4 regions of the Streptomyces sp. NPDC005878 genome follow, and region 3 is predicted to be linked to each of the others. Evidence: riboswitches for the same ligand, from Rfam matches in the RefSeq annotation. Region 3 holds a riboswitch; each other region holds the start of a gene.

Region 1 (7,049 bases), on a different contig from region 3:
GGAGCGCTGCGGCGCCACCCTGGACGCGCACGCGGACCACCCGGGCGTGCGGGTCTCCCTGGAGGTGCCGGTCTCCCGGCTCCCCAAGGCGCTCGGGCTGCTCGCCGAGGCGCTGCGGGCCCCCGCCTTCGCCGACGCCGAGGTCGACCGCCTGGTGCGCAACCGCCTCGACGAGATCCCGCACGAGCTGGCCAACCCGGCGCGCCGCGCCGCCCAGCAGCTCTCCCGCGAGCTCTTCCCGGCCAGTGCGCGCATGTCGCGCCCGCGCCAGGGCACCGAGGAGACCGTGGCGCGGATCGACGCGGCGGCGGTACGGGCCTTCTACGAGGCGTACGTACGGCCCGCCGCGGCCACCGCCGTGGTCGTGGGCGACCTGGGCGCCACCGACCTGGACGCGGTCCTGGCGGACACCCTGGGCGCCTGGACCGGCCATCCGGCCGAGGAGCGCCCGATGCCCCCGGTCACCGCCGACGACACCGGTCGCGTGGTCATCGTCGACCGGCCCGGCGCCGTCCAGACGCAGCTCCTGATCGGCCGGATCGGCCCGGACCGCCACGACCGCGTCTGGCCGGCCCAGGTCCTCGGGACGTACTGCCTGGGCGGCACGCTCACCTCCCGCCTGGACCGTGTCCTGCGCGAGGAGAAGGGCTACACCTACGGAGTGCGCTCGTACGGCCAGGTGCTGCGCTCGGGCCCGGAGGGCACCGGCGCCGCCATGCTCGCCATCAGCGGCTCGGTGGACACGCCCAACACGGGCCCGGCCCTGGACGACCTGTGGACGGTGCTGCGCAAGCTCGCCGCCGAGGGGCTCGACGACGCCGAGCGCGAGACGGCCGTGCAGAACCTGGTGGGCGTGGCCCCGCTGAAGTACGAGACGGCCGCCGCCGTCGCCGGGACGCTGGCCGACCAGGTCGAGCAGCACCTCCCGGACGACTACCAGGCGCAGTTGTACGCGCGCCTGGCCGACACCGGCACCGTGGAGGCCACGGCGGCGGTCGTCAGCGCCTTCCCGGTGGACCGCCTGGTGACGGTCCTCGTCGGGGACGCGGCACAGATCGCGGAGCCCGTCAAGGCCCTGGGAATCGGCGAAGTCACCGTAGTGGCGGGCTGATTGGGCCGTCCGCCGAAGACGGGCGGACGGGACGGGTGAGGACCCCGGTGGCCGAGAGGCCGCCGGGGTCCCCCTGTATGTCCGTTTTGTTGGGGAGGTTGCCTGTCTGTCATGTGGCGTGCGCTACAAAATGACGCGTCTGTTTGGTGATTGAAAGATCAGCCGTCTAGCGTCAGTCCGGCTGTCCGTCACCACCCGTCGCAGCCGCGGCACCGGACAGCCATCGCCGAGTCCCCAACTGGCGCGAGCCAGGGGAGCCGGGGACCCACTCAGTCCCTGGGGTGAATCGGACGCCTCCGCCCGCGGAGGGGCCCGTAGGAGACCTTCCAGCTCCGAACCCGTCAGCTAACCCGGTAGGCGAGATGGAAGGAAAGGAACCCGCCTCTCCATGGCGTTCACCCGTGCCACCGGGAAGCACCGTCGGCCCAGCGCCGTGTCGCGCAAGAGCGCGAACATAGCGGGCATCGCCACCCTCGCCACCGCCGGAGTCGTGGGCACCCTCGCCTCCCCGGCCATGGCCGCCGACAGCTCGGCGCCCGCCGCCGCCTCGGTCGAGGACACCGGCATCACCCAGGCCATCGTGATCGGTGACTCCCTCGCCGAGCGGATCGACGCCCAGGCCGCCGCCCAGCAGCACGCCGCCGACAAGGCCCGCGCCGCCGCCGAGGCGAAGCGCAAGGCCGAGGCGAAGGCCAAGGAGGAGCGCGAGGCCAGGGAGCGCGCCGCCCGCGAGGCCGAGCGCAAGCGCCTCAACTCCTTCGTCGCCCCGATCGACGGCGGTTACGTCTCCACCGGCTACAAGACCGGCGGCTCGATCTGGTCCTCCGGCAGCCACACCGGCATCGACTTCCACGCGGGCGAGGGCACCCCGGTGCACGCGGTCGGCCTGGGCACCGTCGTCGAGGCGGGCTGGGGCGGCGCCTACGGCAACAACATCGTGATCCGGATGAACGACGGCACGTACACGCAGTACGGCCACCTCTCGTCCATCGGGGTGTACGTCGGCCAGCGCGTCGAGCCGGGCCAGCAGATCGCCCTCTCCGGCAACACCGGCAACACCACCGGCCCGCACCTCCACTTCGAGGCCCGCACCGGCGAGTCGTACGGCTCGGACATCGACCCGATCGCGTATCTGCGCTCGCACGGCGTCAACGTCTGACCCGGACGCCCCCGCATCCGAAACCGCAAGCCCCCGGCGTATCGCGCCGGGGGCTTCGGCATGCCGTCCGGCGCGCGCACCCGCCCGTGGCCAAAAGATATGCATGGCCCACGGCACGTCACCGGGAATTAACAGACGCTGGAATAGAGTCGCCGAACAGGCGTCGATCGACCGCGTTTCGCGGGGATTAAGGCGGAGGTTCGGTCATGCGCATTCCCGCGCAATCGGTATGCACGGCAATCCGCGACGACATCGTCGCGGGGCTCTTCGCACGCGGCAGCCGGCTCACCGAGGAAGTGCTCGCACGGCGGTACGGAGTCTCCCGCGTCCCGGTCCGCGAGGCGCTGCGCACGCTGGAGTCCGAGGGGTTCGTCACCACGCGCCGGCACGCCGGGGCCTGTGTCGCGGAGCCGACCGAGCAGGAGGCGGCCGATCTGCTCGAACTGCGCGCCCTGCTGGAGCCGCTGGCCGCCTCGCGCGCCGCCGCCCGGCGCACCGAGGCCCATCTGAAGGTGCTGCGCGGCCTGGTCAGGCTCGGCCAGGACCGCGTTAGGCGGGGCCAGGGCGAGGATCTGCGCTCGCTGGGCGTCTGGTTCCACGAGACGCTCGCCCAGGCCTCGGGGAGCCCCGGCCTCATCGCGCTGCTCACCCAGCTGCGGCACAAGATCACGTGGATGTACGAGGCGGGGCAGCCCGCCCTGCCCGCCGAGTGCTGGGCGGAGCACGGGGCGATCGTGGACGCGCTGGCCCGCGGGGACGCCGAGCGGGCCCGGGCGCTGACCGCCCGCCACGCCGAACGCGCGTTTTCCGCCTATCGGCTGCGGCGCCCGGCGGACGTGAGGATCCCGCAACATGCCGTAAACACCGCGAGCGTCCGTGCTTAACAAGGTCGCCGTATACAAAGGGGTGATTCGGCGGGGCGGATTCGTGCTGCCCGAAAGCGGCACGGAATGCGGGGGCGGGGCCGGCCGGTCCGCGTTACCGGGCGCATAAGCCGGAGGCGCACCCGCGGGGAAAAGGAAAGGAGCCGCGACCCGGAATTCGGGTCCGCGGCTCCGATCGTGAAGTGCGGTGACACGCGGTGCGCCGGGACGGCGGCGCGGCTCCGGGTCCCGGCCGGCCGGGCGCTGTCGGCGGGGTCGCGTCCGCCGGGCCGGGTCAGCCGGGTCGGCTCGGCCGGTGGGCCGCGTCAGCCGGACCGGTCGGACAGGTCAGCCGGGTCAGACGGTCTCGGGGAGCTCCTCAAGACCTTCCTCGACCAGCTTCGCCAGACGGTCCAGGGCCGCCTCGGCGCCCTCCGCCTCGGAAGCCAGCACGATCTCCTCGCCGCCCTGCGCGCCCAGGCCGAGCACCGCGAGCATGGAGGCGGCGTTGACCGGGTTGCCGTCGGCCTTGGCGATCGTCACGGGGACGCCGGAGGCCGTGGCGGCGCGGACGAAAAGGGAAGCGGGGCGGGCGTGCAGGCCCTCGGCCCAGCCGACATTGACGCGGCGCTCAGCCATGGTGATGCCCTTCGAGATCTCTCACGGTTGTCTAGACCAGTCTCTCATGTCATGCGCGGTGCTCGTGCCGACGTCGGTCCCGGATCCGGCGGTCCCTCGGCCCGGCGCCGTCTCCACCTTGCCCCCTACCTTGACCCGACCCAACCGGCCCCGCGACCCGTAGGCTGCCGGTATGCAGGCTCCGCAGGAGAAGACGCAGGACCCCGCGTACCCGGCCCACTGGGAGGCCGACGTCGTGCTGCGCGACGGGGGGACCGCCCGGATCAGGCCCATCACCACCGAGGACGCGGAGCGGCTCGTCTCGTTCTACGAGCAGGTCTCGGACGAGTCCAAGTACTACCGCTTCTTCGCGCCCTACCCCCGGCTCTCCGCCAAGGACGTGCACCGCTTCACCCATCACGACTACGTGGACCGGGTGGGACTCGCGGCGACGGTCGGCGGCGAGTTCATCGCGACCGTCCGCTACGACCGGATCGACGCCCAGGGCCGGCCCGCCTCGGCGCCCGCCGACGAGGCCGAGGTGGCGTTCCTGGTCCAGGACGCCCACCAGGGGCGCGGGGTCGCCTCCGCGCTCCTCGAACACATCGCGGAGGTCGCGCGCGAGCGGGGGATCAGGCGGTTCGCGGCGGAGGTGCTGCCCGCCAACAACAAGATGATCAAGGTGTTCACGGACGCCGGCTACCAGCAGAAGCGTTCCTTCGAGGACGGCTCGGTCCATCTCACGCTGGATCTGGAGCCGACCGCCGAGTCGCTGGCCGTGCAGCGTGCGCGTGAGCAGCGCGCCGAGGCCCGCTCGGTGCAGCGGCTGCTCGCCCCCGGCTCGGTGGCCGTGATCGGCGCCGGCCGCGCGCCGGGCGGCGTGGGCCGCACGGTGCTGCGCAACCTCCTGGGCGCGGGCTTCACCGGACGTGTGTACGCGGTCAACCGGGCCCTGCCGGAAGGCGGTTCCGAGATCGAGGGCGTCCGGGCGGTCCGCTCGCTCGGCGAGATCGGGGAGCCGGTCGACCTCGCGGTCGTCGCGGTCCCGGCCGGACGGGTGCAGGAGGCGGTCGCGGAGTGCGGGGAGCACGGGGTGCAGGGGCTGGTCGTCCTGTCCGCCGGGTACGCCGAGAGCGGCGCGGCCGGACGCGAGCGCCAGCGCGAACTGCTGCGGCAGGTGCGGTCGTACGGGATGCGGCTGATCGGGCCCAACGCGTTCGGCGTCATCAACACCGCGCCCGGGACGCGCCTGAACGCCTCGCTCGCGCCCGAGCCGCCGCGGCGGGGCCGGATCGGCCTGTTCACCCAGTCGGGCGCGATCGGCATCGCGCTCCTGTCGGGACTGCACCGGCGGGGCGCGGGCTTGTCGGCGTTCATCTCGTCGGGCAACCGGGCGGACGTCTCGGGCAACGACATCCTCCAGTACTGGTACGAGGACGCGGACACGGACGTGGTCCTGCTGTACCTGGAGTCCATCGGCAACCCGCGGAAGTTCACCCGGCTCGCGCGGCGGACGGCGGCGGTGAAGCCGGTGGTCGCGGTGAAGGGCGCCCGCCACAGCGGCTCGACCCCGCCGGGCCACGCCGTCCCGGTGACCCGGGTCCCGGACGCGGCGGTCTCGGCGCTGCTGCGCCAGGCGGGCGTGATCCGGGTGGACACGGTGACCGAGCTGGTCGACGCGGGCGTCCTGCTCGCGGGCCAGCCGCTCCCGGCCGGGCCGCGCGTCGCCATCCTCGGCAACTCGGAGTCCCTCGGCCTGCTCACGTACGACGCCTGCCTCACGGAGGGCCTGCGCCCGCACCCGCCGGTCGACCTGACGACGGCGGCCACCCCCGAGGACTTCCGCGACGCCCTGGCCCGGGCCCTGGCGGACGAGTTCTGCGACGCGGTGGTGGTCACGGCGATCCCCTGGGTGGGCGAGCCCGGCTACCCCGACGAGGCCCTGGCCACGGCCCTGCACCAGGCCACGACGACGGCCCCCGGGAAGCCGGTGGCGGTGGTGCACGTGGAACTGGGCGGCCTGGCGGAAGCCCTGGCAGCCGCAGCGAGCACAGCCCCCCGCACCCGACCCGCCTCCACCGGCGACGGGGTACAAGGCCACACCCGCACCGGCGCCCCGGGGCCCAGCGCCGACGAGGCGCCGGGGCACACCCCTACTGGCGCCCCAAGGCCCAGCGCCGACGGGGCACAGGGGCACGCCCCCACCGCCCTCCCGGGGCGGAGCCCCGAAGGGGTGCAGGGGCGGAGCCCCGCGAACGGCCCGGGACGCAGCCCCGACGAGCTGCAAGGCCACACCCCCACCGGCGCCCCAAGGCACAGCGCCGACGGGGCACAGCGGCACGTCCCCACCGCCCTCCCGGGGCGGGGCCCCGAAGGGGTGCAGGGGCGGAGCCCCGCGGGGGGTCCGGGGGCGCAGCCCCCGGGGAAACCCTCCCTCCTCAGCCCACCCCCACCCCCGGAGGGTTTCGGGAAGGGGCGGGGTGGGGGACAACCCGCCGGCCACGACGCACCCGCATCCGCACTCGCACCAGAACCCACACCCCCCACCACCCCCCACCGCATCCCCGCCTACCCCGCCGCGGAACGCGCGGTCCGCGCCCTCGCCGAAGCCGTCCGCTACGGCCAGTGGCGACGCCAGGCCGCCGAGCAGGGCCGCGTCCCGCAGTACGACGACATCGACGAGACGGGCGCGGCGGCCGACATCGAGCGGCTGCTGGGGGACGCCGACCCCCGCGGCACCACCCTGCCCGCCGAGGACGCCGCCGCCCTCCTCGCCCGGTACGGCATCCCCGTACGCCCTGCCCTGCCCGCCCCCCACCCCGACGCGGCCGTCGCGGCCGCCGCCCGCCTCGGCTACCCCGTCGCCCTGAAGACCACCGCCCCGCACCTGCGCCACCGCCCCGACCTCGGCGGCGTCCGCCTCGAACTCGCCGACGAGGAGCAACTGCGCCGCGCGTACACGGAGTTGACGCAGGCCCTCGGTAAGCCCGAGGAGCTCCAGCCGGTCGTCCAGGCGATGGCCCCGCGCGGCGTGGACACCGTGGTGCGCGCCGCGATCGACCCGGCCGTCGGCGCCGTCCTCTCCTTCGGTCTCGCCGGAGCCGCCTCCGAGCTGCTCGGCGACACCGGCCACCGCCTGGTCCCCGCCACCGACCGGGACGCCGCCGAGCTGGTCCGGTCGATCCGGACCGCCCCCCTCCTCTTCGGCTGGCGCGGCTCCGCCCCGGTGGACACGGCGGCCCTCGAAGAGCTGCTGCTGCGGGTCTCGCGGCTGGTCGACGACCACCCCGAGGTCGTC
Region 2 (7,049 bases), on a different contig from region 3:
CGCCCCAGGGCCGTACCAACAAGGAGGTCACCAAGGTCAGCAAGGAGCTCGGGCTCTCGCAGATCCTGTGGAGCGCGACCGCCAAGGACTACTCCACCAACGACTCGGCCCTGATCACCGAGCGCATCCTCGACCAGGCCGACCGCGACGGCATCATCCTGCTGCACGACATCTACGACGGGACCGTGCCCGCCGTGCCCGGGATCATCGACGCGCTGAAGACGCGCGGCTTCACCTTCGTGACCGTGCCCCAGCTGCTCGCCCCCGCGGCTCCGGAGCCGGGCCGGCTCTACCGCCCCTGACGCACCCCGCCCCGCCGGCCGTGCCCGCACGGCCCGGTGGGTGTCGCGATTTCGCCCTCAGCATGGAGCTGTTCTCAGGACCCCTGCGAGCGGGCAGAGTTGCGGCCATGAAGCTGTTGATACTGGGTGGTACGGAGTTCGTCGGACGTGCCGTGGCCGAATCCGCCGTGGCGCGGGGGCACGAGGTGACGGTCTTTCACCGGGGCCGCCACGAGCCGCCCGCCGGAGTGCGGGCGCTCCTCGGCGACCGGACGGCCGAGGACGGTCTGGCGGCGCTGGCCGACGGCCGCTGGGACGTGGTGGTGGACACCTGGTCGGGCGCGCCCTCGGCGGTCCGCGACGCCGCCCGGCTGCTGGCGGAGGGCCGCGCCGCCCGGTACGTGTACGTGTCGAGCCGTTCCGTGTACGCGTACCCGGTCCCGGCCGGGGCGGACGAGGGCGCGCCGCTGGTCGACGGGTCGCCGGACGCCGAGGGCGAGGTGGCGTACGCGCAGGCCAAGCGCGGCGGCGAGCTGGCCGCGGTGCGGGAGTTCGGCCCCGACCGCTCGCTGCTGGTGCGCGCCGGGCTGATCCTCGGCCCGTACGAGAACATCGGGCGGCTGCCGTGGTGGCTGGGGCGCATGGCGCGCGGCGGTGAGGTGCTCGCGCCGGGGCCGCGCGGTCTTCCGGTGCAGTTCATCGACGTCCGGGACCTGGCGGAGTGGATCGTGAGCGCCGCCGACTTCGGGCTCTGCGGGCCCTACAACCTGGTCTGCCCGCCGGACCACACCACCATGGGCGAGCTGCTCGACGCGTGTGCGCGGGTCACCGGCGGCGGCGCGGAGCTGCGCTGGACGGACCCGGAGCCGATCCTGGCCGCCGGGGTCGAGCCCTGGAACCATCTGCCGGTGTGGATTCCGCCGGGTGAGCTGCACGACACGATGCACGGCTCGAACGTGTGGAAGGCCGTGCTGGCGGGGCTCGACTGCCGGCCCGTCGAGGAGACGGTCGCCGACACCTGGGCGTGGCTCGGGTCCCTCGGCGGCGAGGCGCCGCAGCGGCCGGACCGCCCCCGGGTCGGACTGGACCCGGAGACGGAGCGGAAGCTGCTGCACGGCTGAGCCGTGCGGGCGCCGCCCTCGGGGCGGTCCGTCGGTGACGCCGTCGGCCCACGGAGGGCCGACTGGGCTGATGCCCCGTCAGAGGGGCAGCAGATCGGGGCGCTTGGGCTCCACGTGGTCGCCCGAGCTCTCGCCCCGCAGCCGTCGCCCGATCCACGGCGCCAGGTGCTCGCGCGCCCACTGGATGTCGTCGCGCCGCACCTCCAGGGTGCCGCGCGGCGGCTGCGGCGGCCACGGCTGGTCCGGGTCGGCCGGCACCGCGAGCCCGAGCACCTGGGCGGCGCGCAGCGCGACCCGGGTGTGCCCCTCGGGCGACAGGTGGAGCCGGTCGCCGTCCCACGCCCGCCTGTCCTGCACGGACTTCAGCGACCACAGGTCGAGCACCGGGCACCCGTAGCGGTCCGCGATGGAGCGCACGTGCGCGGTGTACGTCGCCACCTTGCCGCGCAGATGCTTGAAGACCGGCACCCCGCGCGTGTCGAACCCGGTGGTCACCATCACCGTCGGGATCGTGCTCTTCAGGTCCGCGACCGCGCGCTCGAAGCGCTCGGCCACGTCGTCCGGGTCACTGCCCGGCCGGATGATGTCGTTGCCCCCCGCGCAGAAGGTCACCAGGTCGGGCGCGAGTTCCTTGGCCCGCGGCACCTGCTCCTCGACGATCTGGTCGAGGAGCCTGCCGCGGACCGCGAGATTGGCGTAGCGAAAGGCCCCCTCCGGTCGCTGATCTGCCAGTAGCACGGCGAACCTGTCCGCCCAGCCGACGAACGCCCCGTCCGGGCCGGGGTCGCCGACGCCTTCCGTGAAGCTGTCGCCGATCGCCGTGTACGACCCGAACGTACCGCTGTTGAATGATCTCGAATCGTCTGCCACGGGACCATATCTTTCCCCTACCGGTGTGACCTACGCGACCGTAAGGAGGGGTTGACGGTGGGTGATATAGACCACCCGGTCAGTTTCGCCCAGCGGGAATACGCCGAATACCTCCGGCCCACCGGACAAAACCGGGGCCGGCCGGCTTCGTTTAGAGAGCCGCGCCCTGCTGCCTGAGGTAGGCGATCGGGTCGACGTCCGAGCCGTAGTCGGGCGTGGTGCGGATCTCGAAGTGCAGGTGCGGGCCGGTGACGTTGCCGGTGGCGCCGGAGAGCCCGATCTGCTGGCCCGCGGTCACGGTCTGCCCGGCCGAGACGGAGAGCTGGGAGAAGTGGGCGTACTGGGAGTACATGCCGTCGGCGTGCCGGATGACGACCTGGTTGCCGTAGGCGCCGCCCCAGCCGGCCGAGACGACCGTGCCCGGGCCGACGGCCCTGACCGTGGTGCCGGTCTCGGCCGCGAAGTCGACGCCGGTGTGGTAGCCGCTGGACCACATGGACCCGGCCATGCGGTACGGGGTGCCGATGCTCACGCTGTCGAGCGGCGCGCGGAAGCCGGTGGAGGAGCCCTGGTCCGCGGTGGTGGAGCCCTGGTCCGTGGTGGTGGAGGTGTTCGTGGCCGGGGCCGGCGAGGACGGCGCCGGGGTGCGGGGCGCGGGGGTCGACGCCTTCGTGCCGGACTCGTGCGTGGTCGTCCTGGCGGACCCGTGCGGCGCGCCGGTCTTGGCCTTGGCGCCGAGCACGAGCTTCATGCCCGGGCGGATCAGCGCCGGGTCGGCGCCGACGACCTCGCGGTTGTCCCGGTAGAGCCGCTGCCAGCTGCCGAGCCGGTGGTCCTCGGCGATCCGCGAGAGGCAGTCGCCGCTCTTGACCTTGTACGTGGTGGGGGCGGCCTGGGGCGCGGCGGCGGCGAGGGTCCCGGTGGTGCGGGCGGCCTGCTGGGGCGCGGTGGCGGGGGCGGCGGTCTGCACCGCGGCGTGCGCGCCGGTGGCGCCGAGCAGCGGGATGGCGAGTGCGGCGCCACCCGTACCGGCGGCGGCGATGCCCCGGGATATCGGGCTGGACTTGGGACGGCGGTGCTTACCCTTCGCGGGCATGGCGGATTCCTCTCCGGCGCCTGCGAGGTGAGCTGTCGGGTTCGGGCTGGAGATGCCCGGCCGGGCACCGGTCACGGTGCTTCGGCTTCACCCCGAGCCGTGCCGGAATTCCGGACGGCGCTTACCTGGGTCCCCCGCTCCTGCCACGCGTGGATGGGTGCGGATTCCGAGCGGTGGCAGGATTCGGCGGTCCACTCGGATTGCGGTGACCGTAAGCGAGCCCGGTGGGCCACGACAAGTGCCGATTTCCCTTCGGCATTCCCGGCCGGGAATTCCTACGGGAATCGCGGTCACCCTGCGTCGACCGTCATTCCCAACGGGCCCGGCCGGACGGGGGAATTCATCCGGGGCCGCCACCACGGAACGTCACGGATATGACGCTGCTCACGGGTAATCCCCCTGTGCCGAGCGGGAGATGGACAGGGGCCACCAAATCGCCCCATAAGGTCGAAAGTTCTGCCCCTCTTCACCCCTCTCCCACACCATCGCCCCACTCTGCCCGTTTTGATCCGATGCGACCGGAAAGCCGCCGGGCTCACCCGTCGCCCCCGGTCCGGAGCATCCCGAGCCCCAGTACGGCACAGGTACACACAGGCACGAACAGCGGCGCCGGCTTCGGGACAGGACATCGCGCGGGCAATGGGCGCGAAGGGGTCGCATTCCGGCCAGACGATCGAGATGATTGCCCCGGGAACCCATGTCGTATCGTCGGGACCGAGGCGGCGTGATCTTCTTTCGACCCCCATCAGGAGCCAACGTGACCCAGCAGACTCCGCAGATCCCTTCGACCGAACCCGAGCTCTCCGGCGTCCGCAACTTCCGTGACGTGGGCGGACTGCCGACCGTGCCCGGCCGGCGGCTGCGGTACGGACGGCTCTTCCGCAGCGGCCACCTCGCCCACGCGACCGCGCAGGACGCGGCCTTCCTCGCCTCGCTCGGCCTGCACACCGTCTTCGACTTCCGCAACGCGGCGGACCAGAAGCTGGAGGGCCCGGACGTGGAGCTGCCGGGGGTGCGCAACGTGAACATACCGCTGACGGACCCGGCGGACGGGGCGGAGTTCTGGAAGATGGTTCGCGACGGCGACATCAACCAGCTGCGGTCGGTGCTCTCCGACGGCCGGGGCGCCGAGCGGATGGCGCGCTCGTACCGCACGATCATCCGGCAGCGCACGGCCGAGCACAGCCGGGTGCTGCACGCGCTCGCCGAGGACAGCGTCCCGGCCCTGATGCACTGCGCGGCGGGCAAGGACCGCGCGGGCCTGTCCATCGCGGTGGCGCTGCTCGCGGTGGGCGTCGAGCGCGACGCCATCGAGGCCGACTACCTCAAGTCCAACGACCCGCACCGCCGTTACAAGATGCACCGCAGCGACAGCTCCCCCGCCGGCCTGAGCACCGAGGTCGTGGAGCTGCTCAACCCCCTCTTCGACGCCCGCGCCGGCTATCTCGACGCGGCCTTCGAGACCATCGAGGAGACCTGGGGCAGCACCGAGCGCTACCTCTCCGAAGGCCTCGGGCTCTCCCCCGAGACCCGTGAGCGGCTGCGCGAGCGGCTGGTCGAGGACGCCGTCTAACGGGCGCGCCGGGTCACTTGCCGACCGTGAACAGCAGGTAGAGGAAGGCCGCGAAGATGTGGCCCGCGATCAGATAGGCGAACAGCCGGACCACGAGACCCCGGGGGAACTTCGTCTCCCGGGTGTCGACGCCGGACCGTTCCTGGTTCTGCGACATGTCGTACCTCTCAGCCGTGCGGATGGTGCGGGTGCGGATCGGGGCTCTGGAGCAGGGTGTGGACGAACAGGAACGCGGCCCCGCCGGGCGAGACGGCGGAGATCCGGTGCGGGGTGAGCGAGTCGAAGTGCGCGCTGTCGCCGGGGTCGAGTTCGTGCGTGGCGTCGCCCAGGGTGAGCCGCAGCCGCCCGGACAGGACGTGCAGCCACTCCTCGCCCGGGTGGACGCGGACGAGCTCGCGCTGGGTGCCGTACGGGACCTCGACGCGCAGGGCCTGCATGGCGCGGCCTGGGTGCCCGGCCCGGTGGTAGGTCCAGCCGTCGGCCTCGGCGGGCTCGGCCCGGCCGCCCCGGATGACGGGCTCGCGCCCGGGCGGCATCTCGCCCAGCAGCTCCGAGACGGTCGTACCGTAGGTACGGGCGAGCGCCAGCAGCATCGGCAGCGAGGGCTGGCGGGCGCCCGTCTCCAGGCGGGAGAGGTGCGCCGGCGAGAGACCGGCCCGCGGGGCGGCGGCCTCCAGGGTGAGGCCCCGGCGGCGGCGCAGGTCGCGCAGGCGCGGGGCGACATCGGGGAGGGCGGGGCCCGCCGGCTCCCCGGCGCCTTCGGCGGGAGTGCTCATGCACTCCATTCAGTCAGCGCCTTGCCTCTGGGGCAAATTTTTTGCCCCAGAGGCAAAAAGCGCTACCGGTTGGCCACCGCCTGCTTGACCAGGGTGCGCCCGAAGTCCCACATCAGGCCACCCCCGCCGTGTGCGTCGTCCATCACGGCCGTGAACGCCTCGACGAAGCGGTCCACCTCGCGCTCGCCGATCGTCAGCGGCGGGATCAGCTTGATCACCTCCAGATGGTCCCCGGAGACCTGGGTGAGGATGCGGTGCTTCTGGAGCAGCGGCACCACGACCATCTGCGCGAACAGGCCCTTGCGGGCGGCCTGGAGCATGGTCCAGCGCCCGCGCAGCCGGATCGAGGAGGGCTTGCCGAACTCGATGCCGACCATCAGGCCGCGCCCGCGCACGTCGTGCAGCAACTCGTAGCGGTCGACCAGCGCGGCCAGTCTCGACTTCAGGAGTTCGCCGGCGGCGCGGGCGTTGGCGACGACCTCCTCGTCCTCCATCACCGCGAGCACCGCGAGGCCCGCCGCCATCGCCTGGGCGTTGGAGCCGAAGCTCGCGGAGTGGACCAGGACCCGGTCCATCGACGAGTAGACCTTCTTGAAGATCCACTCCTTGCCGAGGGTCGCCCCGACGGGCACGTACCCGCCGGAGAGCGCCTTGGCGACACAGACCAGGTCCGGCTCGACGCCCTGCTCGTGCTGGTAGGCGTAGAAGTCGCCGGTCCGGCCGAGACCGGTCTGCACCTCGTCCGCGATCAGCAGCGCCCTGTGCCGGTGCAGCAGCTCCTGCGCGGCGAGCAGATAGCCGGGCGGCGCCTCGTGGACGCCCTTGCCCTGGATCGGCTCGACGATCAGCGCGGCCACGTCCCCGCGCTTCAGCTCCCGCTCCAGGGCCGCGAGATCGCCGAGGGGGACGGCCGTGTCGGGCAGCAGCGGGGCGAAGCCGTCGCGGAAGCCGGACTCGCCGTTGACGGAGAGGGAGCCGGTGGTCAGCCCGTGGAAGGCGTGGGAGCAGTACAGGACCCTGGGCCTGCCGGTGGCGTACCGGGCGAACTTCAGGGCGGTCTCCACCGCCTCCGTACCGCTGTTGCCGAAGAACACCCGGTCCAGGTGCGGGCTGTGGGCGAGCAGCTTCTCGGCGAGCAGGCCGGGCAGCGGCTGGCAGTCGAAGCGGGTGAGGTCGGCGAGCGAGGCGTCGAGGACGTCGTGCAGCGCCTTGCGCACCACGGGGTGGTGGCGGCCCAGGCCCATCACCCCGAACCCGGCGAGCATGTCCAGGTAGTCCTGGCCTTCCGTGTCCCAGAAGTACGCGCCCTCGGCCCGCTCGTAGACCTTGTCG
Region 3 (7,049 bases):
ATCCCGCCCGCGTTCTGCACCACCGGCTCGACGATCACCGCCGCCACCTCGTCGGCGTGGGCGGCGACCGTCTCCCGCAGATGGCGTACGTAGGCCTCGTCCGGCTCCGCGTCGTACCCGGTGGGCGGCGCGTCCGCGAAGACCTGCTCCGGCAGGCGGCCGGACCACAGGGAGTGCATCCCGCCGTCCGGGTCGCACACCGACATCGGCTGCCAGGTGTCGCCGTGGTAGCCGCCGCGCCAGGTGAGCAGCCGCTGCTTGCGCGGGCGCCCGGCCGACTTCCAGTACTGGAGGCACATCTTGATGGCGACCTCGACCGAGACCGAGCCGGAGTCGCTGAGGAAGACGTGCTGGAGCGGCTCCGGGGTGATCTCCACGAGCTTGACGCTGAGGCGCACGGCGGGCTCGTGGGTGAGCCCGCCGAACATCACGTGGCTCATCCGGTCCAGCTGGCCATGCGCGGCGGCGTTCAGGGCCGGGTGGTTGTAGCCGTGCAGCGCCGACCACCAGGAGGCCATGCCGTCGACGAGCTCGCGCTGCCCGTGGACCTCCTCGGCCAGGCGCAGCCGGACCCCGGACGCGGACTCCACGACCAGCGGCTCCTGGCGGCCCGGCATGGGGCCGTAGGGGTGCCAGACGTGCCGGCGGTCCAGCGCCCGCAGCTCGGCGACGTCGTAGTGGGGATCAGGCATTGGGGGCGAGGTCCGTTCCGGCGCCCCGGCGGCGCACCGCCACCAGGTCCGTACGCGCCTCGGGGACCTCGGCCGCGGCCGGGACGCTCTCGCCGCACGGGCCGCAGCCGCCGCCCTCGTGCGAACCGCAGCCGCTCGCCGCGTGCGAGCCGCAGCCCGCGGCGGCGATCGCGTCGGCGCGGTGCTCGGGCAGCGTCGTGGTGCCCGCGCCCTCCACCTCGAAGCCGGCGTCCGCGATCATCTCCAGGTCCGCCTTGCCCTCCTGGCCCTCACTGGTGAGGTAGTCGCCGAGGAAGATCGAGTTGACCAGGTGCAGGGCGAGGGGCTGCATCGAGCGCAGGTGCACCTCGCGGCCACCGGCGAGCCGCACCTCGACGTCGGGGCAGACGAACCGGACCATCGCGAGGATCCGCAGACAGCGCTGCGGGGTGAGGTTCCACTCCTTGGCGAGCGGGGTGCCCTCGAACGGGATGAGGAAGTTGACCGGCACCGAGTCCGGGTCGAGCTCGCGCAGCGCGAAGACCACGTCGACCAGGTCCTCGTCGCTCTCGCCCATGCCCGCGATCAGACCGGAGCAGGCGGAGAGCCCGGCCCCGTGCGCCTTCCGCACGGTGTCGACGCGGTCGGCGTAGGTGTGGGTGGTCGTGATGTCCCCGTACGTCCCCTCGGACGTGTTGAGGTTGTGGTTGTACGCGTCGGCGCCCGCCGCGCGCAGCCGCTCGGCCTGGCCGTCGGAGAGCAGGCCCAGACAGGCGCACACCTCGACGCCCTCGTTCTGCTCCTTGATCGCCTCGATGGTCTGCGAGACGCGGTCCACGTCGCGGTCGGTCGGGCCGCGTCCGCTGGCCACCAGGCAGACGCGCTTGGCGCCGCCCGCGACACCGGCGGCGGCGGCCCTGGACGCCTCGTCCGGCTTCAGCCAGGTGTACTTGAGGATCTCGGCCTTCGAGCCCAGCCGCTGCGAGCAGTACGAGCAGTCCTCCGGGCACAGCCCGGACTTCAGGTTCACCAGGTAGTTCAGCTTCACCCGGCGCCCGAACCACTGCCGGCGCACCTTTCCGGCGGCGGCCACCACGTCGAGCAGTTCCTCGTCGGAGGTCGCCAGTACGGCGAGCGCCTCTTCACGGCTCGGCAGCTCGCGCCGCAGCCCCTTGTCCACCAGCGTGTTCAGCAGGTCCATGGCGCCGATCCTTGCCCAAGACCCCGCTTCCAGCCAAGGAGGGATCGTACAACTGCGCTCCCTGAAGGTGTGTGTATCGCCACACCCTGTCCTCGTCCGCGCCGGAATAGGGTCTGTGCGCTGCCTACAAAAGGGATCTCCACCATGCCCCGAGCGCCATTCGACTGGATCGACGGAGCGACCGAGCGGCGCGAGCGCGCCGGTCTCGTACGGGTGCTGCGGCCGCGCGCCGCCGACCAGGACCTCCTGGACCTGGCGGGCAACGACTACCTGGGGCTCACCCGGCACCCGGCGGTCACCCGGGGCGCCGCCGACGCGGCGCTGCGCTGGGGCGCCGGTGCCACCGGCTCGCGCCTGGTCACCGGCACCACCGCGCTCCACACCGAGCTGGAGGAGGCGCTCGCCCGGTTCTGCGGCTTCGAGGCGGCGCTCGTCTTCTCCTCCGGGTACGCGGCCAACCTCGCCGCGCTGACCGCGCTCGGCGAACGGGACACGCTGATCGTCTCCGACGCGGGCAACCACGCCTCGATCGTCGACGGCTGTCGGCTGGCGCGCGCCGGCACCGAGGTGGTCCCGCACGCCGATCCCGAGGCCGTGCGCAAGGCCCTGGACGCCCATGGCGGGCCCGCGCTCGTGGTGAGCGACTCGGTCTTCTCGGTCGACGGCGACGCCGCCCCGCTGCCGGGGCTGGCCGCCGCCTGCCGGGAGTACGGGGCGGCGCTGGTGGTGGACGACGCCCACGGCCTCGGGGTGCTCGGCGAGGGCGGCCGGGGCGGTCCGCACGCAGCCGGGCTCGCGGGCGCGCAGGACGTGGTGGCGACCGTCACCCTGTCGAAGTCGCTCGGCAGCCAGGGCGGGGCGGTCCTGGGCCCGGCCCGGGTGATCCGGCACCTGGTCAACGCCGCCCGTACGTTCATCTTCGACACCGGCCTCGCCCCCGCGGCCGTGGGCGGCGCGCTGGCTGCGCTGCGGCTGCTCGAAGCGGAGCCGGAGCGGGCCGCCCGGGCCCGGGCGGTGGCGGCCGAGCTGCACGAACGGCTGACGGCGGCGGGTCTTCGGGCGGCGCGCCCGGACGCGGCCGTGGTCTCGGTGCGGGCGCCCTCGCCGGAGCGGGCGGTGGCCTGGGCGGCTGACTGCCGGAGCGCGGGTCTGGCGGTCGGGTGCTTCCGGCCGCCGTCGGTGCCGGACGGCGTCTCCCGGCTGCGGCTGACCGCCCGGGCCGACCTGACGGATCAGCGGATCCAGTGGGCGGTGGACACGATCCTGCGGACCGCGCCCACCGCCTAGTCCCCCGTTCGCACGCTCAACTCCCGCAGTCGGGCGCCTCGTCGAGGTCGACGGGCAGTCCGGCGAGGAAGCCGCGCCAGGCCCGCGCTCCGAAGAGCAGCGCGGGTCCGGCGGTCCGCTTGGAGTCGCGGACGGCGAGGAGTCCGGCGTCGAGGAAAGCGGTCTCGACGCAATTGTTCATTCCTGTACTACGGCTGCTGCGCCGCCATTGCGCACCGTTCAGAGAAGTGCTGGAAGGTGCATGCGTGGGGGGTACGGGCACCATGCCTCCCTTACACGCCGTCAGCCATCACGGCGATGAGATTCAGTGATTCCTCGAACGAGAGGGCCTGCGCCTCGACCGTATGGAACGCGGCGCTGTACGCCTCAAGGTCTTCTCTCCGTTCGAGATAGAGGCTACTCGTCAAGTGGTCGATAACCACAACGTCCAGATCGGAAATGTGCGGAAAGGAGAAGATAATGAAAGAACCGGTGAGACCGACATGGCCACCGCAGCTGAAAGGCAGCACCCGCAGCCGCACCTGGGGCAGTTGAGCCGTCCCCAGGAGATGGCGCAGCTGCCGCCGCATCGCGGCCGCGCCGCCCACCGCACGGTGCAGCGCCGCCTCGTCGACCACCGCGCTCAGCTCCAGCGGCGGATCGGCCCGCAGCACCTCCTGGCGCGCCAGGCGTACGTCCACCAGGGAGTCCACCCGTGCCGCGTCGAGCCCGCCGACGGCCGCCCGGGTCACCGCGCGGGCGTACTCGGGCGTCTGGAGCAGCCCCGGCACCACCGACGTCTCCAGGGTGCGCGCGGCCGACGCCTGGGACTCCAGGCTGATGAAGTCCCGGTACTGCGGCGGCAGCAGTCCCCGGTAGGCCTGCCACCACTGGCCGCCGCGCCCGTCCCCCGCGCCCGCCAGCGCCTCAAGCAACGCCCGCAGCCCGGGGTCGTCCACCCCGTACACCTCCAGGAGGCAGGCGACGTCGGCCGCCTTCACCCCGCTGCGGCCGGTCTCGATGCGGCTCACCTTCGACTGGTGCCAGCCCAGCCGCCCGGCGACCTGGCCGCTCGTGAGGCCGGCCGCGCAGCGCAGCCGGCGCAGTTCCTCGCCCAGTTTGCGACGGCGTACCGCGGGCCCGTGCCACATGTCGGCCTCCTTCCACCCGGGCGGGATTCGGGTGATGGGCAAGTGTGGCGCCCAAATACGGTCCTTCGTCGCAGAGTTCACCGCTTTGAGCGACAGATATATGCACATCTTGGTGGATCGGCGCATCCGGCGGCACGATGAGTGGCACTCTGGCGCGAAGCACAAGTCCGGGCCGTCCTCGTGTTTGTCCGCTCGCCGCGAGTCCAGCAGACCGGTCCGGGTGGGAAAGGGACAGCGTCGCCATGGCAGACCACCAAGAATCGACCCTCACTCTGCCGAGCGATCCCGCCTCGGTCTCCGCCGCCCGCAGACACGTCGCCGGCGTCCTCACCGAGTGGGGTCTTCCGTCGGACGCCGACACCGCCGACACGATCCGCCTGATCGTCTCCGAGCTGGCGACCAACGCCGTGCAGCACACCTTCGGCCTGTCGCCGACCTTCACCGTGGACCTGCGCCTGGAGCGCGACGAGCAGCTGCACATCGGGGTGACGGACAGCCACCCCCGCTGGCCGAAACGGCTTCCCGCGGCCGTCCAGCAGGACAACGGCCGGGGCATGGTGATCATCCGCTGGCTCGCCGCCGAGTGCGGGGGGCGTCTCTCGGTCACCCCGACGCCGGAGGGCGGCAAGACCGTCTGGATCGCGCTGCCGTGGACGGCGCCGGTCCAGAGCTGAGCCCCGGGGGCGGCTCGGGCGCCCCTGTACGGGCCGCGGGCCGGTGAGTGCGGGCGCGCCCACCCGCCCGCACCGACCGGCCCCGGGGACGGCGTGCGTCAGCGCACGCGCCCGTACCAGACGCTCTTCGACCAGATCTTCTCCAGCCGGACCACGGACCCCGTCTTGGGGGAGTGCCATATCTTTCCGTCCCCCGCGTAGATCCCCACGTGGTAGACGTTCGAGCCCGAGTGGAAGAACACCAGGTCGCCGCGTTGGCGGGCGGACGAGGAGATGTGCCTGGTGCTGTTGTACTGCTGCTGCGTGGTGCGCGGCAGCTTCTTGCCGGCCTGCTTGAACGAGTAGAGCGTGAGCCCCGAGCAGTCGAAGCGGTGCGGACCGCTGGCGCCGTACTTGTACGGGGCGCCCCTCTTCGACGCGGCGACGTTGAGCGCCTTCGTTCCCGACGTGGCGGCACTCGCCTCACCGCTGGCGCCCGGCGCCAGCATCGTGCCGCCGACGGCGGCGAGAGTGAGGGCGGAGACCGCCCCGACTCGGGTCAGCAGGGACGGAACGTGATTCAGCGCAGACATGCGCGACCCTTCGTCAAACCGCCTGCGAAGGATGACCTGTCGGGTTCGGACTGGCGAAGATGCCCGGCCGCTCTCACGGCTTCACCCCAGGGGCCTTCCGGTTGCCCGGCGGCCCCGCACTGCTTGGGTCCTCCACTCCTGCCGATCCGTGCGTTCGACCAGTCATCCGGGTACGGCGGCAGGACTCGGCGTCCGCCCGGACCGCCCCGCCGCGGTGGCGGGGGCTTGTCGTCGGTAGGGATCTTGACCCACCAAGTGTCGGATTTCCGAGCCGAAACGGCGTTTTGTGAGGCTCCTCACGACTGACCCGTTCGGGTGGACATCGATGTTTCAAGCTCCCTGACGGGGTGTCCGACCTGCGTCGTACCGGCGACGGAACGATTCATTCCGTCCGGTGTCTGCGCAGACGGAGCAATATCGCCGGTACGTCGTTCGGACCATCGGATGGTGCGAACGGGGGACGCCGCCTCGTACCGGCGCGGGGGTGAACGGACGCCGGAGCGTCAACTCGCGGATGACGGCGGCGGCACCGCGACCCGCCCCGCGCGGCGCTCCCCGTCGAGCACCCGCAGTGCCCGTGCCAGCGTCTCGGAGTGCAGCTCCGTCTCCCCGCGCCGGTGCATGGTCGCCAGCGCGTCGCGCAGCGCCACGGCCCGCCCGACCAGGGCCTGCGCGGAGCGCAGCGCGCCGTAGGTGTCCCGGTGCCGGGCCGGATTGATCCGGCCGAGCTTGTCGAGGGCGTCGAGGTAGGCGTCGATGAACTCGCCCTCGGCGCGTGTCAGGGCGGGCAGCGGCGGCAGTTCGGGCAGCACGGTTCCTACTTCCCTTGCGTGGCGGCCGAGTTCCCGCGGCCGACGACGACGTGGTCGACCAGCCCGTACACGGCCGCCGAGGCGGCGTCGAGGATGGTGTCCCGTTCGAGGTCCGCGTCGACCCGCTCGACGGAGTTCCCGGTGTGCCGGACGAGGAGATCCCTCAACAGCTCGCGGCCGCGCTGGAGTTCGGCGGCATAGATCTCCAGGTCGGACGGCCGGCCCTGGATCGGTTCGGCGACCGAGGGCTGGTGGATCAGAACGCGCGCGCCGGGCAGCGCGAGCCGCTTGCCGGGGGTGCCCGCGGCGAGCAGGACGGCCGCCGCGGAGGCGGCCTGGCCGATGCACACGGTCTCCACGTCGCAGGTGACGAACCGCATCGTGTCGTAGATCGCCGTCATCGCGGTGAGGGAGCCGCCGGGGGAGTTGATGTAGAGCGAGATGTCGCGGTCGGGGTCGGCGTACTCCAGCTGCATGAACTGCGCCATCACGTCGTTGGCCGCGGTGTCGTCGACCGGGGTGCCGAGGAAGACGATCCGCTCCTCCAGGAGCTTGGAGTACGGGTCGAGGGTGCGGATCCCGGTCGAGGTGCGCTCGGAGAACTCGGGCAGGACGTAACGGGCGGACGGGCCGTGCATGACGTACCTCTTCTCTGGCGTGGCTCTCATGCCGTCGTCTGTAAAAAATGTACAGGACGTACAG
Region 4 (7,049 bases), on a different contig from region 3:
CGTGCCGTCCTTGACCAGCTGGTCGAGGGCGGTGACGATCTCCTCGACGGGGACGGACTCGTCGTCGAAGTGCGTGTAGTACAGGTCGATGTAGTCGGTGCCGAGACGGCGCAGCGACTCCTCGGCGGCGGCCTTGATGGTGGGGGCCGCGAGCCCCTTGAACGAGGCGTGCGCGCCGCCCTTGGTGGCGATCACGACGTCCTCGCGGTTGCCGCGCGCCGCCAGCCACCTGCCGATGATCCGCTCGGACTCGCCGCCCTCGTTGCCCGGGGCCCAGGCCGAGTAGACGTCGGCGGTGTCCACGAAGTTGCCGCCCGCCTCCGTGTACGCGTCGAGCACCGCGAAGGAGGCGGCCTCGTCGGCGGTCCAGCCGAAGACGTTGCCGCCCAGGGCGAGCGGGAAGACGGACAGGTCGGAAGAGCCCAGGGGGCGCAGCGTGGTCATGGGGGGTGAACGGGCCGACGGGGCACGCCTATTCCGCGCCCCCGCCCGCCGGGCAGGCCCCCCTACGGGTTGAGGCCCTTCGACTGGAGCCACGCCATCGGGTCGACTCCCGTGCCGCCCGGGGTGTGCACCTCCAGGTGCAGATGCGGGCCCGTCACGTTACCGGTGGCACCGACGCGGCCGATCGTCTCGCCCGTCGACACCTTCTGCCCGGCGCCGACCGCGATGGAGGACTGGTGGCAGTACCAGAGCTCCGAGCCGTCCTCCAGCTCGATCACCGTGCGGTAGCCGTACGAGCCGGACCAGCCCGCCGACTTGACCGTCCCGCCGTGGACCGCCTTGAGCGGGGTGCCGGTGGGCGCGGCGAAGTCGAGGCCGGTGTGGTGGCCGGAGGACCACATCGAACCGGCTTGGCCGAAGGTGGAGGTGATCGTGTACGAGGCGACCGGGAGCGAGTAGCTCTTGGCCAGCTCGGCCAGCCGCTCCTCCTCGGCCTTCTTCGCGGCGGCCTCCTCGGCGGCCTTCTTCTCGGCGGCCGCCTTCTGCTGGGCGGCGCTCTGCGCGGCCTTCGCCTCGGCCGCCGCCTGCTGGGCCGCGGCCTTCTCGGCGGACGCCTTCGCCTCGGCCTCGGCGCTGCTGCGCTGCTGCTCGGCCTGCTGGAGGATGCGGGCGCGCAGGGCCTCGCCCGCGCCGGTGGCGCCCTGTTCGGCCGCGGCCCGGGAGACGCCCGCCATGGTGAGGGGGGCGCTCGCGACGGCTCTGTCGGCCGCGGCCACGGGGGACGCGTCGGGCTTGTCGTCGCCCGCGATGCCGGTGATGAGCGCGCCCACGCCCGGCAGGGACTTCACATCGGGGAGATTGTCCGCGACGGAGTCGGGCAGGGATATGGAGACCGGCGGTTTGGTCTGCGCACTGGCCATGCCGCCCGCGCCGACGGCCGCGATGACGCCGACGCCGAGGACGGTGGAGCTGCGGGCGAGCCCGCCGCGCTGCTTGATCACGCGGTGCCGGCCGCGTACCGAGGAGACGGATTCCTCCGTGGGGTTCCACTCCTCCCACACCTCGGTGCCGCTGGGCGCGGGCCCGTACGGGGCGACGGGGGGAAGCGGCGGGGTGCCGAGGGCAGGCTCGTTGGACGCCACGGGGGCGCACTCCTTTCCTTCCTTCTCGCCTACCGGGTCAGCGGTGGGGGTTCCCCCTGCTCCTTGAGAGCTCGGGGGAGGGATCGGAGCAGGAAGGTCTCCTACGGGCACTTTTCGACGGTGCGAAGGTGCTCGATTCACCCCAAGGTGGTGGTTCCCCGGTTCCCTTGCGGAATTCGGCGCGTGCGCACGGTGCCGCCTCTACGACGGCTGGGACGACCGCGCTGCGTTATCGAACGTTAATAGACAGGCGGACCGGATTCCAAGCCGTTCCCCGTAATCCCCGGCGCCAGCGACTGATGGTCCGTCAAACCACGTGCGCTGGGGCGTCGTTCGGGCACGGACCGTCACGGAACCACCGGCACCGTCCGCCGCCGCGCCCCGGGCCGCCGCACCGCCAGCAGCGCCATGTCGTCGTTCGCGCCGCCGCCCGTATGCCTGCGCACATCGTCGACGAGCGCGTCCAGGAGCTGGTCCGGCCCCGGGAAGATCCGGCCGCGCAGCCGTTCGTGCGGGTCGTAGAAGACCCCGGGCGGCCGGGCCGAACGCGCCTCGGAGAGGCCGTCGGTGTAGAGGAGCAGCGTCGCCCCGAGCGGGAAGGGGTACGTGTCCGCCCGGTCCGGCCACACCCCGAGCTCCGCCATCCCCAGCGGCAGCGCGGGATCGGAGGGGGTGAGCGCGTCCAGCGCCCCGTCGGCGTGGAGCAGCAGCGGTTCGGGGTGGCCCCGGTTCACCAGGCGTACGGCCGTGGCGTCGCGCGGGATCTCGGCGAGCACGGCCGTGGTGAACCCCTCGAACGCGTCCAGGCCGTCGCGCCGGGTGCCCTCCCGGGCCAGCGCGCGCTCAAGGCGTCCGGCCACCGCCTCCAGCGTCTGCTCCTGCTCGGCCGCCTCCCGGAACGCCCCGATCACCACGGCCACCGCCTCGACCGCCTCAAGGCCCTTGCCCCGGACGTCCCCGACGACCAGGCGCACCCCGTACGGCGTGTCCTGGACGGCGAAGAGGTCCCCGCCGATGAACGCGCCGGCCTGCGCCGCCTCGTACCGCGCGGCCACCTGGAGGCCGCCGATCCGCTCGGCGGGCGTGGGCAGGACGGCGCGCTGGGCGGTCTCCGCGATGACCCGCGCCGAGGCCAGACGTTCGCCGCTGCGGCGCAGCATGCGGTTGGTGAGCAGGGCCAGCGCGCCGACGGTGGTGACGGTGAACAGCTCGCTGACCGCCTCCCCGGTGCTGGGGACGTCGTGGAGGTACTCGGTGAGGAGCACCGCCCCGACCGCCGAGGCGCCCGCGGCGGCGGTGCCCGCGGGGCCGAAGAAGGGGGCCGCGGTCAGCGGGACCGCGGCGAACAGGGCCGCCGCGGTGAGGTCGGGCGGTGTCGCCACGTCGAGGACGACCCCGGCGACCAACAGCAGCGCGGGCAGGGCGCGCACCAGGGCCGGACGCCGGGAGCCCTCCCGGCCGCCGCCGTCCGTTCGCTGCCGCACCTGTGCTCTCCCGCCCGTCCGCGGGGCCGCCGCCGTTCCCGGCGCCCCACTCAGGGTGCCGGGCCGGGCCGCCCGCCGCGAACGCTCCTCGGCCAACCGGGTGCGCCCGGGGCCCCTCAGTGCCGTTCGGCGCCGGTCGCGATCAGCCGCGCCCGGCATCTGCGGGGCCCGGCCCGGCCGTGGACGCAGGTCCCCCGGGCGTGGCGGCGGGCCGCCGGGCCGCCGTGGACGGTGGGGACGCCGCCCTTGGCGTGCGAGGGCGCGGAGATCCAGGGCGAGGCGGGCGACAGGGGCAGCGACAGCGGCAGGGAGAGGCACATCAGGAGCGCGCACAGGGCGAGGAACAGCGGCACCGCGGGCGCCTTGCGCCGCGTCGCCGCCCACAGCGGTCCGTCCATGTGCTCGCGCATGGCAATCGGGAGACTACTGTACGTACACGCGCCCGCGCGGGCCGTCGGGGAAATGCCGAAGGCCCGGCACATTCGCATGTGCCGGGCCTTCGGTCTTCAGTAGCGGGGACAGGATTTGAACCTGCGACCTCTGGGTTATGAGCCCAGCGAGCTACCGAGCTGCTCCACCCCGCGTCGGTAAACACAACTGTACGGCATCCCGGACGGTGCTCCGTACCGCTTTACGGACGGCTCCGCGCTCACGCCGACCAGTGCCCCCGCGAGGCGGCCAGCACGAAGCCCGGGCCGAAGCCGATGATGAGGCCGGACTGCCGGTCGCCGGGGGCCTGCGCGAAGGTGCGGGCCAGCACGTCGAGGACGGCCGAGCCGCCCAGGTTCCCGTTGGCGGCCAGGCTCGCCCAGGCGTGCCGCAGGGCGCCGTGGTCGCGGTCGCCGTCCAGGCCGAACCCGGCGGCGGCGTCCTGGAGGACCCGGGGCCCGCCGGGGTGGACGACCGCGAACTCCAGGGCCCTGCCGCTGCCGCCGAGCCAGGCGCGTACGGCGGGAAGGCTGTCGTTGAGCGAGGTGGTGGCGGCGGTCGTGGAGTCGAAGTGCAGTCCGGCGCCCGAGAGGCGGCCCCGGTAGCGGTCGAGGCTGTCGGGCAGGACGTACTCGAAGGTGTCCTCGATGACGAAGCTGGGCCCGCTCCAGGCCGGGGTGTCCGAGACGACGACGGCGCCCGAGCCGTCCCCGAAGAGCACCTTGTAGATCATCGACTCCCGGCTGGTGTCGGTGTGGTTGTACGTGGCCGTCGACAGGCACTCCGCGACGACGACCAGCACGTGCGAGCCCGGGTGGGCGGCGATGTCCTGGTGGGCCCTGACCAGGCCGTGCGCACCGCCCGCGCAGCCGACGGTCGCCATCGGGACACGACGGACGTCCGGGCGCAGGCCGAGTTCCCGGACGAGGGCGACGTCGAGGGAGGGCACGGTCCAGGAGGTGGTGTGGCTGGTGATCAGGCAGTCGATGTCGTCGGGGGCGAGGCCGGCGTGGACCAGGGCCCGCCGCCCGGAGCGGACCGCGAGCCCCAGGGCGTCCTCGTACCCCGCTCTGTTGCGCTCCTCGACCGTGGCATTTCCAGCCACGGTCGGGGCGTGCAGCGGGCGGGTGAAACGACGGGTGCGGACGGTGGTCGCCCGGGCGATCCGCAGGTGCGCCTCCAGCCGCGGCCGGTCGGGGTTGGCCCGCCGGATGTCCGCGCAGATCTCGTCCGTGGCGATGACGTGGTCCGGCAGGACGACGGCCGGGAGGGCTATGTGAGCGGGCACGAGTGGGCTCCCTCGGAGGGCCGGAGGACGAGAGCTCAACTTAACTGAGACGGCTGGAATTCGTCCCTGGAAAGGGGCGGGGAGCTCAGCCGGAGGGAGTCGTTCCGAGGGGGTCCAGCGAGCCGGTCACGCCGGTCGCGCGCTCAGCTCGTCAGCGGCGCGCTCAGCACCGGGTGACGGCTCACGAGGGAGGCGCCCGGGGTGTAGAGGAGCAGCATCACCCGGGCCCCGGGCGAGGTGACGGGCTCGGCCACACAGGTGGTGACCCAGCCGGGCCCGTACCGGCTGTGGCGGATGGGCCGCTCCGAGCCGTCCGGGTACGGGATCGGGGTGTCGCCCGCCTCCCGGTAGAGCGGACCGGCGACCGGGTCGGCCTGCACGTCGGCCTCCAGGCGCCGCAGCTCCGCGTGGTTGGGCCGCATCTCCACGCCGTGCCGCAGCTGCGGCAGCACCATCGGGGCCCAGCGGTCCTCCCACTCGGTGAGGACGTCCTCGCGCGCGCGGGGGTCGAGGAGCATCCAGCGCATGGTGTTGGCCGGGACCTCCCCGCCCGGGAAGAGCTCGGCGAACGCGGTGTTGTGGGCGAGCAGGTTCCAGGCGGCGTCGGTGATGTAGGCCATCGCCCCGTCGATCTGCTCGACGACCCGCTGCCAGACGCCCGGGACGGACATGCCGGAGTCGCGGTGCAGGGTGTACGGCGGGTACTCGCGCCGGGTGAGGCGCCAAAGGAACGTCCACTCCTGCTCGTTGAGGCGCAGGGTGCGCGCCACGTTCGTCAGGAACTCGGCGGTGGGGTTGAGTTGCCCGTTCTCGAACCGGTTGTACGTCCCCGGGGTGCGCTCCAGCAGGAGGTCCATCTGCTCCTGGCTCAGCCCGGCGACCCGCCGGCCCGGCCCCGCCTGGCGCGGCGGGAACCCGGCGGACTCCGGGTGGATGGCGGCGCGCCGCTCCTGGAGGAGCCTCTTGAGGGACGTACGGTCACGGGCGGCGAGCGGCGACAAGGCGGGACCTTCGTTCACGGGGAGACGGGGACGAACGGCTGTCGCCGTGGCGGGACGACGGGCCCGGGGCGGCCGGGGGCGGCCCGGGACGACGTGCCGCGACGTGCCGGCGACCTGATGCGACCCGAGGGTCTGACGTGTGGGGGGCTCTCCTGTCGCCGGGGCCGGATGTTGATGGCTGGATCATTATCTGCAATTCGGCCCCCTGGAAAGGGGGCGGGGTGCCCCTCCACACTGTTGCGCACGAAGCCCCTAGGGGTCTCGTGCGTATCGACCCAGGTGAAAGCGGTTGCTCGGTGTTCTTCGCCGAAGGCCGACCACCAGGGGCGCGGCGGCTGACCCCGTGCCGCGGGGACGGCCGGCGTACACGCACCCAGAACAGCGGCCGGTGTCGACAATCGCCAACACGTCGCGTCCTCGACACCGGCCGCCCGCGGCGCGCCGGAGAGCAACATTCCCCCGTCTCCGGCCAGCCCCGGCATGCGGGCCGGGGTTGAGACGGCCGGCGCCGTGGAGCCCGCCCTCGGGCGGCCCCACGGCGCCGGCCGTGTGCGCGGGGGGCCGCACGCCCCCTTCCAACTGCCCCCCGAGCGGCGGCGACTCCTGACCGGGACCGGACCACCGAACGGGCGGACACAGGACAGCGCCCCGCCCGGGGAGCCCGGGCGGGGCGCTGGAGCGCAGGTCAGGGGGTGTGCCACCCCTCCTGCGGCCGGTAGGCCATGTCGGACTCGAACCGACAACCAACGGATTAAAAGTCCGCTGCTCTGCCAATTGAGCTAATGGCCCCTGGCATACCGCACCCCCGCAGCATAGCCCGACCGCGCCCGGCAGCCGATCGGGTATCGGGTGCCGGGCCTGTTGCGGCCCGTTCGGGACCCTTCGTGGCCGGTATGCGCAGGTCACGAACGGCGGTGCGGGGAGTCGGCGGGGCCCGGGCCGGGCGGGCGGAGGAACCAGTGGCGGGCCGAGGCCAGCCACCACGCCGTCGCGAAGCCCAGCACCACCAGCACCGCCACCGGCGCGTAGTTGAAGTTCTCCCACGTCACCGGGGACAGCTGGGGCAGCATGAACAGGACCGTGATCAGCGCCACCCAGGCCACCGCCGCCACCCCGACCGGGCGGGACCAGCGCCCCAGCTGCCAGGGGCCGGGGGTGAACGCGTCGCCCTTCAGCAGCCTCAGCAGCGTCGGGATCACATACGCGATGTACAGGCCGATCACCGCGATCGACGTCACCGCCGCGTACGCCGTCACGTTGA

What was found. A riboswitch is a leader RNA that binds a small molecule or an ion and turns the genes downstream of it on or off. The one in region 3 is predicted to bind cyclic di-AMP.
Region 1: linked by a shared signal. The riboswitch ahead of ABZ404_RS16470 (M23 family metallopeptidase) and the one ahead of ABZ404_RS03060 (C40 family peptidase) in region 3 are both predicted to bind cyclic di-AMP.
Region 2: linked by a shared signal. The riboswitch ahead of ABZ404_RS12250 (LysM peptidoglycan-binding domain-containing M23 family metallopeptidase) and the one ahead of ABZ404_RS03060 (C40 family peptidase) in region 3 are both predicted to bind cyclic di-AMP.
Region 4: linked by a shared signal. The riboswitch ahead of ABZ404_RS17330 (M23 family metallopeptidase) and the one ahead of ABZ404_RS03060 (C40 family peptidase) in region 3 are both predicted to bind cyclic di-AMP.

Annotation. Positions count from the first base shown of each region.
Region 1 covers NZ_JBEXWK010000009.1:92,246-99,294, forward strand. The annotation lists gene ABZ404_RS16465 (pitrilysin family protein) at 1-1,111, shown strand, start outside; cyclic di-AMP (ydaO/yuaA leader) riboswitch at 1,326-1,486, shown strand; gene ABZ404_RS16470 (M23 family metallopeptidase) at 1,500-2,270, shown strand; gene ABZ404_RS16475 (GntR family transcriptional regulator) at 2,477-3,154, shown strand; gene ABZ404_RS16480 (HPr family phosphocarrier protein) at 3,491-3,772, opposite strand; gene ABZ404_RS16485 (GNAT family N-acetyltransferase) at 3,945-7,049, shown strand, end outside.
Region 2 covers NZ_JBEXWK010000006.1:2,287-9,335, reverse strand. The annotation lists gene ABZ404_RS12265 (polysaccharide deacetylase family protein) at 1-302, shown strand, start outside; gene ABZ404_RS12260 (NAD-dependent epimerase/dehydratase family protein) at 410-1,402, shown strand; gene ABZ404_RS12255 (SGNH/GDSL hydrolase family protein) at 1,481-2,272, opposite strand; gene ABZ404_RS12250 (LysM peptidoglycan-binding domain-containing M23 family metallopeptidase) at 2,424-3,368, opposite strand; cyclic di-AMP (ydaO/yuaA leader) riboswitch at 3,373-3,567, opposite strand; gene ABZ404_RS12245 (tyrosine-protein phosphatase) at 4,126-4,941, shown strand; gene ABZ404_RS12240 (DUF6126 family protein) at 4,955-5,098, opposite strand; gene ABZ404_RS12235 (helix-turn-helix domain-containing protein) at 5,109-5,717, opposite strand; gene ABZ404_RS12230 (aspartate aminotransferase family protein) at 5,780-7,049, opposite strand, start outside.
Region 3 covers NZ_JBEXWK010000001.1:632,828-639,876, reverse strand. The annotation lists gene ABZ404_RS03090 (adenosylmethionine--8-amino-7-oxononanoate transaminase) at 1-692, opposite strand, end outside; gene bioB (biotin synthase BioB) at 685-1,872, opposite strand; gene ABZ404_RS03080 (8-amino-7-oxononanoate synthase) at 2,017-3,159, shown strand; gene ABZ404_RS03075 (DUF397 domain-containing protein) at 3,176-3,421, opposite strand; gene ABZ404_RS03070 (helix-turn-helix transcriptional regulator) at 3,432-4,289, opposite strand; gene ABZ404_RS03065 (ATP-binding protein) at 4,532-4,963, shown strand; gene ABZ404_RS03060 (C40 family peptidase) at 5,062-5,535, opposite strand; cyclic di-AMP (ydaO/yuaA leader) riboswitch at 5,539-5,705, opposite strand; gene ABZ404_RS03055 (hypothetical protein) at 6,039-6,347, opposite strand; gene ABZ404_RS03050 (ATP-dependent Clp protease proteolytic subunit) at 6,353-6,985, opposite strand.
Region 4 covers NZ_JBEXWK010000010.1:21,502-28,550, forward strand. The annotation lists gene ABZ404_RS17325 (aldo/keto reductase) at 1-444, opposite strand, end outside; gene ABZ404_RS17330 (M23 family metallopeptidase) at 507-1,586, opposite strand; cyclic di-AMP (ydaO/yuaA leader) riboswitch at 1,598-1,778, opposite strand; gene ABZ404_RS17335 (PP2C family protein-serine/threonine phosphatase) at 1,934-3,070, opposite strand; gene ABZ404_RS17340 (hypothetical protein) at 3,187-3,480, opposite strand; tRNA gene ABZ404_RS17345 (tRNA-Met) at 3,581-3,654, opposite strand; gene ABZ404_RS17350 (PhlD) at 3,720-4,787, opposite strand; gene ABZ404_RS17355 (helix-turn-helix domain-containing protein) at 4,931-5,806, opposite strand; tRNA gene ABZ404_RS17360 (tRNA-Lys) at 6,505-6,577, opposite strand; gene ABZ404_RS17365 (amino acid permease) at 6,691-7,049, opposite strand, start outside.